3 regions of the Streptomyces sp. NPDC093018 genome follow, and region 2 is predicted to be linked to each of the others. Evidence: riboswitches for the same ligand, from Rfam matches in the RefSeq annotation. Region 2 holds a riboswitch; each other region holds the start of a gene.
The links. Region 2 has a riboswitch for cobalamin ahead of nrdI (class Ib ribonucleoside-diphosphate reductase assembly flavoprotein NrdI). Riboswitches for the same ligand answer to the same signal wherever they lie in the genome.

Region 1 (3,267 bases), on a different contig from region 2:
CAGGACCGTGCCGAGCAGCCGCTGCCGGCGCCCGCCGTGGTAGCCGCGCGCGCTCATCTCGCCCACCGGCTTGCCCAGCAGCACCACCTGGCTGCTCTGCTCGCCGCCGGGCTTGAGCAGCACGGGGTTCATCAGCGCGGTCGGCTCGATCCGGCACGCCTGGGCCTGCATGGCCTGGGCCCGCCCGATCTCGGCGCCCTCCCGGGTGACGAAGGAGTTGAGGGACATGTTCTGCGCCTTGAACGGCGCGACCTTCACACCCTGGCGCACCAGCCACCGGCAGATCCCGGCCGTCACGACGCTCTTTCCGGCGTCGGAGGTGGTGCCGGCGACGAGGAGACCACCGTTCATTTCCCGCGTCCCTTCAGTCCGTTGACGAGGAGGCGCGCGGCGACCGTGGTGCCGAGCGCGAGCAGGCCGACGCGCCGGGAGAGCCGTACGGCCCGTCCGATGTCGGGGACCTGTACGGCCCGTCCGGTGGCGCCGCCCAGTACGGGACGGTGCTCGACGCGACCGCCGTAGGAGAGGGTGCCGCCCAGGCGCACGCCGAGGGCGCCCGCGAAGGAGGCCTCCACGGGACCGGCGTTGGGGCTCGGATGGCGGCGGGCGTCGGCGCGCCACGCCCGTACGGCGCCGCGCGGATCGGGTCCGGCCGCGGCGGCGAGGACGGCGGTCAGCCGCGCCCCCGGCCAGCCGGCCACGTCGTCCAGGCGCGCGGACGCCCAGCCGAAGCGGCGGTGCCTGAGGGACTTGTGACCCACCATGGCGTCCAGGGTGTTGACGGCCCGGAAGCCCAGCAGTCCCGGCACCCCGGCGACCGCGCCCCACACCAGGGCGCCCACGACCGCGTCGGAGGTGTTCTCGGCGACCGACTCGACCACGGCCCGCGCGATCCCGTCGGCGTCCAGCGCCTGCGGGTCCCGGCCGCACAGATGCGGCAGCCGGGCGCGGGCCGCCTCGATGTCCCCGGCCGTCAGGGCGGCCCCGATGGCCTGCGCCTCGCGGGCGAGTGAGGTGCCGCCGACGACGGCCCAGGTGGCCGCGGCGGTCAGGGCGACGGACGCGGCGGGGCAGGGGCGTACGGCACGGGCGGCCAGCGCGCCGAGCGCGACGGCGCCACCGGCGCACACGGTGGTGTGCAGAGCGCCCCAGCCGCGGTGGTCGTGCCACAACGCGCCTTCGACAGCGGCGGCCGCGCGCCCGAACGCGGCGACCGGATGCCCGCGGCGGGGATCGCCGAGGAGGAGGTCGCCGAGAAGTCCGGCGGCGGCGCCGTACGCGTAACTGCGATCGGCGGCCATCGGCTCAGTCGGCCGTGGTCACCGCGACAGTGGTCCTGGTACTGGTCCTTCGGCAGCCGAGCATGGCGATGTGTCCTCACTCAGGGTGTCCGCGCCCTGGTTCGACGTGATCCGGCGGCGAGAGTTCCTGGCTACCCGGGGGTTCTTCCCCGGTGACAGTGGCGGGACCGCGCCGGATTCGCACCGGCTTCCTCTTCTGCTGCCGTAGATGGCGTGGGAAGTCCACCACGCCCTCGGAACGGCCGTCAACTTGCCGTTGACCTGCGGGAGTGTGCAGATTCCCACACCACGAGGGGTGTTCCCGCACCAGGGGGGGGTCCGGGCACGCGAGAGGCTCCCCTGCCGCGGGCGGCGCAGGGGAGCCTTCGGGAACTGCCGGGGCCTGGGCCCCGGGCTCAGGACTTGGAGACGATCAGGAGGATGCCGTACGCCACCGCCGCCGCGCAGGCCGCGAAGCAGACGTAGGCGCCGGTGACGGCGAGCGTGGCGGTGCCGCCCTCGGCCGCGGCCTTCTCGCGCCGGGCGAGGCCGTTGACGCCGAGGGTGAACAGGACCACCAGGCCCACGGTGAACGCGAGGCTGACGCCGAAGACGGAGCCGATGGACGCCCAGTCGATCTTCATGGGAATGCTTCCTTGGTGAACGGGCTCGGGGTCAGACGGTGGCGGCCGGCGGGGCCGAGGCGGCGGGGGCCGACGTCTCGGCGGCCGGAGCCTGCGCGGGGGCCGGGATGGTGGCCGTCAGGTCCTCGGTGATCGCGCCCGTGGGCGGGGGGCTCACCGCGGCGATGGCGGTGGTCACCACGCCGGAGGGCTCCGCGGCCGGGTCGGCGACCACATTGGTGTGGTCGATGACCTCGCGCCGGGACAGCTTGTAGATCCAGGCGCTCGCGGCGATCAGGAAGACGGCGACGGCGGCGGTGCCCCCGTCACCGAGTTCGGTGACGGCCTCGGCGCCCGCGCCGACCAGCGCGGCGGCCGGCAGGGTGAGCACCCAGGCGACGGTCATCCGGGTCGCGGTGGACCAGCGGACCACACCGCCCTTGCGGCCGAGGCCCGAACCCATCACCGCGCCGGAGACGACATGCGTGGTGGAGAGGGAGAAGCCGAGGTGGGAGGAGGCCAGGATGGCGGTCGCGGCACTGGTCTGCGCGGCGAAGCCCTGACGGGGCTCCAGATCGGTCAGGCCCGTGCCCATGGTGCGGATGATGCGCCAGCCGCCGATGTAGGTGCCGAGCGCGATGGCCAGGCCCGCGGAGAGGATCACCCAGGTGGGAGGGTTGGAGCCGGGGGCGATGGCGCCGCCCGCGATCAGCGCGAGGGTGATGATGCCCATCGTCTTCTGCGCGTCGTTGGTGCCGTGCGCGAGGGAGACCAGCGCGGCGGAGGCGACCTGGCCGACGCGGAAGCCCTTGCGGGTGGCCTCGCCCTCGGCCTTGGTGCCGGCCTTGTAGGAGAGCCGGGTGGCCACCAGGGCGGCGACACCCGCCACGACCGGCGCGGCGACCGCGGGCAGCAGCACCTTGGTGACCAGGACGCCGCCGTGCACGGCGCCGAATCCGGCGGAGGCGACGGCGGCGCCGATCAGACCGCCCATCAGGGCGTGCGAGGAACTGGAGGGCAGGCCCACCAGCCAGGTCAGCAGGTTCCAGAGGATCGCGCCGACCAGGGCGGCGAAGATGACCTCGGGGCGGATGCCGCTCTCGTCGACGAGTCCCTTGGAGATCGTGTTGGCGACCTCCACGGAGAGGAAGGCGCCCACCAGGTTGAGGGTGGCGGACATGGCTACCGCGAGCTTCGGCTTCATCGCGCCGGTGGAGATGGTGGTGGCCATCGCGTTCGCGGTGTCGTGGAAACCGTTCGTGAAATCAAACGCGAGTGCGGTAACCACCACAATCGCGAGGATCAGCGAGAAGCTTTCCATTTACCCAGACAATCATTCGAGGTCGTTGTCCGGATGAACGTAG
Region 2 (3,267 bases):
GCGCTCGACGTCGTACGGCGAGAACAGGTGCATGTCCTCGTCGCGCTTGGCGAGTTCGAAGGTGATGTCGGGGACGACCACACCGAGCGAGAGGGTCTTGATGCGGATCTTCTCGTCCGCGTTCTCCCGCTTGGTGTCCAGGAACCGCATGATGTCCGGGTGATGGGCGTGCAGATACACCGCGCCCGCGCCCTGGCGTGCGCCCAGCTGGTTGGCGTACGAGAAGGAGTCCTCCAGCAGCTTCATCACCGGGACGACACCGGACGCCTGGTTCTCGATCCGCTTGATCGGCGCGCCCTGCTCGCGCAGGTTCGTCAGCAGCAGCGCCACGCCGCCGCCCCGCTTCGACAGCTGGAGCGCGGAGTTGACCCCGCGCCCGATGGACTCCAGGTTGTCCTCCACCCGCAGCAGGAAGCAGGAGACCAGCTCGCCGCGCTGCGCCTTGCCCGCGTTGAGGAAGGTCGGGGTGGCCGGCTGGAAGCGGCCCGTCATCATCTCGTCCACCAGCCGGGACGCCAACTCCTCGTCCCCGGCGCCGAGATACAGCGCGGTGGCGACCACCCGGTCCTCGTAGCGCTCCAGATAGCGGGAGCCGTCGAAGGTCTTCAGGGCGTACGAGGTGTAGTACTTGAACGCGCCGAGGAAGGTGCGGAACCGGTGCTCATGGGCGTACGCCTGCCGGTACAGGCGCTCGGTGAACTCCCAGTCGTAGCCCCGGAACACCGCCTCCTCGTAGTACTCGTTCTCGATCAGATGGCCGGTCTTCTCCTTCAGCGTCCCGAACACCACCGTGTTCGGGTTGACGTGCTGGAGAAAGTACTGGCGTACGGCCTCACGGTCCTTGTCGAACTGGATGCGGCCCTCGCAGTCGTACATGTTCAGCATGGCGTTCAGCGCGTGGTGGTCCTTGCGCGTCCCGACCGGTTCCCGCTCGCTCATGCCGCCGACCGCCCCGCCGCCGATGCCCCTCGTGTCCAAAATGTCCGCAGTCCTTCCCGCACGGCACGGACATCGCGGTCCGTGCCCAGCAATTCGAATCGGTACAGCTCCGGGACCCGGCACTTCGCCGCGATCACCCGGCCGGCCAGGCAGTAGTCGGCGCCGAAGTTGGTGTTGCCCGAGGAGATCACCCCGCGCAGCAGCGCCCGGTTGGCCTCGATGTTCAGGAAGCCGATCACCTGCCTGGGCACCGCGCCCGCGCGCTCGCCGCCGCCGTACGTCGGTGTGATCAGCACGTACGGCTCGGTCACCACCGGCATGCCGGTGCGGCGCGGGTGCAGGGGGATGCGCGTCGCGGGCAGACCCAGCTTCGCCACGAAGCGCCGGGTGTTCTCCGAGACGCTGGAGAAATACACGAGACCGCTCATCGGTCCGCCGCCTCCTCTCGCTCGTTCCCGTCCGGCTCCGAGAACCGGGAGGAGGGCGCGGCGGCACGCGAGGCGGGCATCGGGGCGGGCGGAGAAACACACGCCGGGCCCCGGGGTCCGTACGACGGCCACGCGGCCCTCCCTCGGGGCCTCGAAGCGCGCACGCCGTCCGTCGGCGTACGCGCCGGTGGCAGGTCTTCGGACTCGCGGGCACGTCCTCATCGCCTGAGGACACCTACCGGCCGTCGCTTCCCAGACCCGTCTCACCGGGTCCAGTGCGTATGACGGCGGTCGTTCCCGCTCACCGCTGCGGGGCAGTCCCGGATTCCCACCGGGTTCCCTCTTGCCTCACCGGACACCACGGCGCCCGGCGAACCACCAGCGCGTTCAACACTACATCTAGAACTCGCCTGGGGTGCACAGCCCCAGATGTTGTGTCGCGGGTGAAACTTAGGTATACCTAAGTGTGCCGGGCGGGGCGGCCCCGGCGGTCCTTCGCCGCGCGCCCCGCGCCCGTGACGGCGCGGAGGTCCCGGGCGCGCTGCCGTATGCCCGCGACCAGTTCGGCGTGCCCGGCCCCGAGTTCCGCGTGCGGCTCGTGCGGGGCGGGCTCCCGCTCGCCGGCCAGGACCTCGGCCAGCTGCTCCAGGAACTCCACCGTGTCGAAGAGCGTGTCCCGCAGGGCGCGCATCCGGGCCGTCTGACTGCCCAGTTGCCGGCGCATCGCGAGCAGGCTCTCCAGGTCCTTCGCGGGCACGGCGACCAGGGGCCGCCCGTCCACCACGACGTCCTGCGGTTCGTGTCTCACCGTCGGGCCCCCTCCTGCTCCTGCGGTGGCTGTGCTGCCGGGCGGGGCCGGGACGCGTGCGCCCCGGCCCCGCCGCCGGGTGTGGATCAGGCCCCGGCCAGCTCCTCGCGGACGGTGCGCGCGGCCGCGACCAGGTTCTCCAGGGACGCGCGGGTCTCCGGCCAGCCGCGGGTCTTCAGTCCGCAGTCCGGGTTGACCCACAGCCGCTCCGCCGGGATCGCCCCGAGCCCGGTGCGCAGCAGCCCGGCCGCCTCCTCGGCGCTCGGGACGCGCGGGGAGTGGATGTCGTAGACACCGGGACCGGCCTCGCGCGGATAGCCGTGGTCGGCCAGTTCGCGGGCGACCTGCATATGGGAGCGGGCCGCCTCCAGGCTGATCACATCGGCGTCGAGATCGTCGATGGCCCGCACGATGTCACCGAACTCGGCGTAGCACATGTGCGTGTGGATCTGGGTGTCCGGGCGCACCCCGCAGGTGCTCAGCCGGAACGCCTCGGTCGCCCAGTCCAGATACCCGGGCCGGTCGGCGGCGCGCAGCGGCAGCGTCTCGCGCAGCGCGGGCTCGTCCACCTGGATCACCGAAGTCCCCGCCAGCTCAAGGTCATTGACCTCGTCCCGCAGCGCGAGCGCCACCTGCCGCGCGGTGTCCCCGAGCGGCTGGTCGTCGCGGACGAAGGACCAGGCGAGCATGGTGACCGGACCGGTGAGCATGCCCTTGACCGGGCGGTCGGTGAGCGACTGGGCGTACGACGTCCAGCGCACCGTCATCGGCTCGGGACGGGAGATGTCGCCGGCCAGGATCGGCGGCCGCACATACCGGGTGCCGTACGACTGGACCCAGCCGTGCTGGGTGGCGAGGTAGCCGGTGAGCTGCTCGGCGAAGTACTGCACCATGTCGTTGCGTTCGGCCTCGCCGTGCACCAGGACGTCGAGACCGGCCTTCTCCTGGAAGCCGATCACCTCCCGGATCTCGGCCTTGATGCGCTCCTCGTACCCGGCGGTGTCGATCCGGCCCGCCCGCAAGTCGGCGCGTGCGGTGCGCAGTTCACCGGTCTGCGGGAACGATCCGATCGTCGTCGTGGGCAGCAGGGGC
Region 3 (3,267 bases), on a different contig from region 2:
GGCGGGCGCGTCCGGCTTCTTCGCGGTGCCGTACACGATCCTGGTCTACCCGCTGATCTTCACCTTCCTGCCGCGGCTGTGGTCGGTCTCGCACCGGCACGGCTACGTCACCACCTCCGACTTCGTGCGCGGCCGGTTCGGCTCGAAGGGCCTGTCGCTCGCGGTCGCGGTGACCGGCATCCTGGCGACGATGCCGTACATCGCGCTCCAGCTCGTCGGCATCCAGGCGGTGCTGGACGTGATGGGCGTCGGCGGCGGCGAGAACACCAACGGGTTCGTGAAGGACCTGCCGCTGCTGATCGCGTTCGCGGTGCTGGCGGCGTACACGTACTCCTCGGGGCTGCGGGCGCCCGCGCTGATCGCGTTCGTCAAGGACGGCCTGATCTACCTCGTCATCCTGGTGGCGATCATCTACATCCCGATCAAGCTGGGCGGGTTCGACGACATCTTCGCCAAGGCGGCCCACGCGTTCAGCCAGGTCAATCCGGCCACCGGCAAACCACGCGGGGCGCTCGCGCCGGCGCCCGCCGGGCAGTGGACGTACGCCACGCTGGCGCTCGGTTCCGCGCTCGCGCTGTTCATGTACCCGCACTCGATCACCGCAACGCTCTCCTCCAAGAGCCGTAACGTGATCCGGCGCAACACCACGATCCTGCCGCTGTACTCCCTGATGCTGGGCCTGCTGGCGCTGCTGGGCTTCATGGCGATCGCGGCCGGGGTGAAGGTCACCAACGGGCAGCTGGCGATCCCGCAGCTGTTCGAGGACATGTTCCCGGACTGGTTCACCGGTGTGGCGTTCGCGGCGATCGGCATCGGCGCGCTGGTGCCGGCGGCGATCATGTCGATCGCGGCGGCGAACCTGTTCACGCGCAACATCTACAAGGACTTCATCAAGCCGGACGCCACGCCGAAGCAGGAGGCGCAGGTCTCCAAGTTCGTGTCGCTGCTGGTGAAGGTCGGCGCGCTGATCTTCGTACTGGGCATGGACAAGACGGTCGCCATCAACTTCCAGCTGCTCGGCGGCATCTGGATCCTGCAGACCTTCCCGGCCCTGGTCGGCGGTCTGTTCACCCGCTGGTTCCACCGCTGGGCGCTGCTCGCGGGCTGGGCGGTCGGCATGGTCTACGGCACCCTCGCCGCGTACGGTGTCGCCTCTCCGACCCAGAAGCACTTCGGCGGCTCCGCCGACGACATCCCGGGCATCGGCCAGATCGGCTACATCGGCATGACGGCCTTCGTCCTCAACGTCCTCGTCACGGTCGTCCTGACCGTCGTCCTGAAGGCCGTGAAGGCCCCCGAGGGCGTCGACGAGACCCGTCCCGAGGACTACACGGCGGACGCGGGCGACCCGGGCGTGGCGGTCGAACTGCCGCCGGCCACGGCGGGCAGCACGCACTAGCGAGGCGCCCGGGGGACCCGGGCGACCAGGGACGGGCCGTCGGCGCCAAGGCGTCGGCGGCCCGTTTCGCATACCCCCCGTAGACACAAGGTGACACAACATCTGGGGGTGGCATGACGACCCGGCACTAGATGTATGCTCATGGTCGCTGTCGTCGCAGGGGAATCCGGTGCGAATCCGGAACTGTCCCGCAACGGTGTACTTGTGCGTATCCGCGCACGGGGATCAGTCCGAGGACCTGCCGGCAGCGCACCCGGCCCACCGGTTCGGGTGCTCTGAGACGTCCGGGCCTCGCGGAGTGGGCCGGTGGACGCGACGCCCTGTGCGCTCGTGACTGCCCCTGCCCTCCGCCAGGCCCCGTGCCGAGCGAGGGAGAGCCCCACGTGACCATCGCGCCAGCCGAACCGGCTTCAGCCCAGGGCCTGGAGAACGACGGTCCCGGTACCGCGCTGCTGCGGACCCTGACCGAGCTGACCGGGGACCTCCCCGACGCCGATCCGGGCCGGGTCGCCGCCGCCGCGCTGCGCGGCCGCTCCGCCCGCGCCGACGAGACGGAGCTGCGCGAGCTCGCCACCGAGGCCGCGGCCGGACTGATCTCCGAGGACCCCGCGTACTCCCGGCTCGCCGCCCGGCTGCTGACCATCTCCATCCGCGCCGAGGCCGCCTCGCAGGGCGTGACGTCCTTCACCGAGTCGGTCGCCGTCGGACACCGCGAGGGGCTCATCGCCGACCGGACGGCCGAGTTCACCCGGATCCACGCCGCCCGGCTCGACGACCTGATCGACCGCGCCGCCGACGACCGCTTCGGCTACTTCGGCCTGCGCACCCTGCACAGCCGCTATCTGCTGCGCCACCCGATCACCCGTCAGGTCATCGAGACGCCCCAGCACTTCATGCTGCGGGTCGCCGCCGGCCTCGCCGAGGACGACTCGGCCCGCTCCGTGGACGAGGTCGCCGCGCTCTACGGCCTGATGAGCAGGCTCGACTACCTGCCCTCCTCCCCCACCCTGTTCAACTCCGGCACCCGGCACCCCCAGATGTCGTCCTGCTACCTCCTCGACTCCCCGCTGGACGAGCTGGACTCCATCTACGACCGCTACCACCAGGTCGCCCGGCTCTCCAAGCACGCCGGCGGCATCGGTCTGTCGTACTCCCGTATCCGCGCCCGCGGTTCGCTGATCCGCGGTACGAACGGGCACTCCAACGGCATCGTGCCGTTCCTGAAGACGCTGGACGCCTCGGTGGCCGCGGTGAACCAGGGCGGCCGGCGCAAGGGCGCGGCCGCGGTGTACCTGGAGACCTGGCACTCCGACCTGGAGGAGTTCCTGGAGCTGCGGGACAACACCGGTGAGGACGCCCGCCGTACGCACAATCTGAACCTCGCGCACTGGGTGCCGGACGAGTTCATGCGCCGGGTCAACGCCGACGGGCAGTGGTCGCTGTTCTCCCCGGCGGACGTGCCCGAGCTGGTGGACCTGTACGGCGCGGAGTTCGACGCCGCCTACCGCGAGGCGGAGCGCAAGGGCCTCGCGAAGAAGACCATGCCGGCCCGTGAGCTGTACGGCCGCATGATGCGCACCCTCGCGCAGACCGGTCAGGGCTGGATGACGTTCAAGGACGCCGCCAACCGCACCGCCAACCAGACCGCCGAGCCGGGCCAGGTCATCCACTCCTCCAACCTCTGCACGGAGATCCTGGAGGTCACCAACGACGGCGAGACGGCGGTCTGCAACCTGGGCTCCGTCAACCTCGGCGCCTTCGTGGTCGACGGGGACATCGACTGGGCGCGCCTGGACGAGACCGTGCGCACGGCCGTCACCTTCCTCGACCGCGTCGTGGACATCAACTTCTACCCGACCGAGCAGGCG

Region 1: another riboswitch for cobalamin. It lies ahead of AB0N90_RS10185 (cobalamin biosynthesis protein); the one in region 2 lies ahead of nrdI (class Ib ribonucleoside-diphosphate reductase assembly flavoprotein NrdI).
Region 3: another riboswitch for cobalamin. It lies ahead of AB0N90_RS04735 (ribonucleoside-diphosphate reductase subunit alpha); the one in region 2 lies ahead of nrdI (class Ib ribonucleoside-diphosphate reductase assembly flavoprotein NrdI).

The regions. Positions count from the first base shown of each region.
Region 1 covers NZ_JBFBFF010000003.1:625,990-629,256, forward strand. Annotated here, with positions in the region: gene AB0N90_RS10180 (cobyric acid synthase) at 1-351, opposite strand, end outside; gene AB0N90_RS10185 (cobalamin biosynthesis protein) at 348-1,301, opposite strand; cobalamin riboswitch at 1,400-1,543, opposite strand; gene AB0N90_RS10190 (hypothetical protein) at 1,697-1,924, opposite strand; gene AB0N90_RS10195 (inorganic phosphate transporter) at 1,956-3,224, opposite strand.
Region 2 covers NZ_JBFBFF010000018.1:94,742-98,008, forward strand. Annotated here, with positions in the region: gene nrdE (class 1b ribonucleoside-diphosphate reductase subunit alpha) at 1-939, opposite strand, end outside; gene nrdI (class Ib ribonucleoside-diphosphate reductase assembly flavoprotein NrdI) at 936-1,367, opposite strand; cobalamin riboswitch at 1,539-1,762, opposite strand; gene AB0N90_RS31025 (hypothetical protein) at 1,828-2,175, opposite strand; gene metE (5-methyltetrahydropteroyltriglutamate--homocysteine S-methyltransferase) at 2,262-3,267, opposite strand, start outside.
Region 3 covers NZ_JBFBFF010000002.1:192,246-195,512, reverse strand. Annotated here, with positions in the region: gene mctP (monocarboxylate uptake permease MctP) at 1-1,399, shown strand, start outside; cobalamin riboswitch at 1,525-1,660, shown strand; gene AB0N90_RS04735 (ribonucleoside-diphosphate reductase subunit alpha) at 1,783-3,267, shown strand, end outside.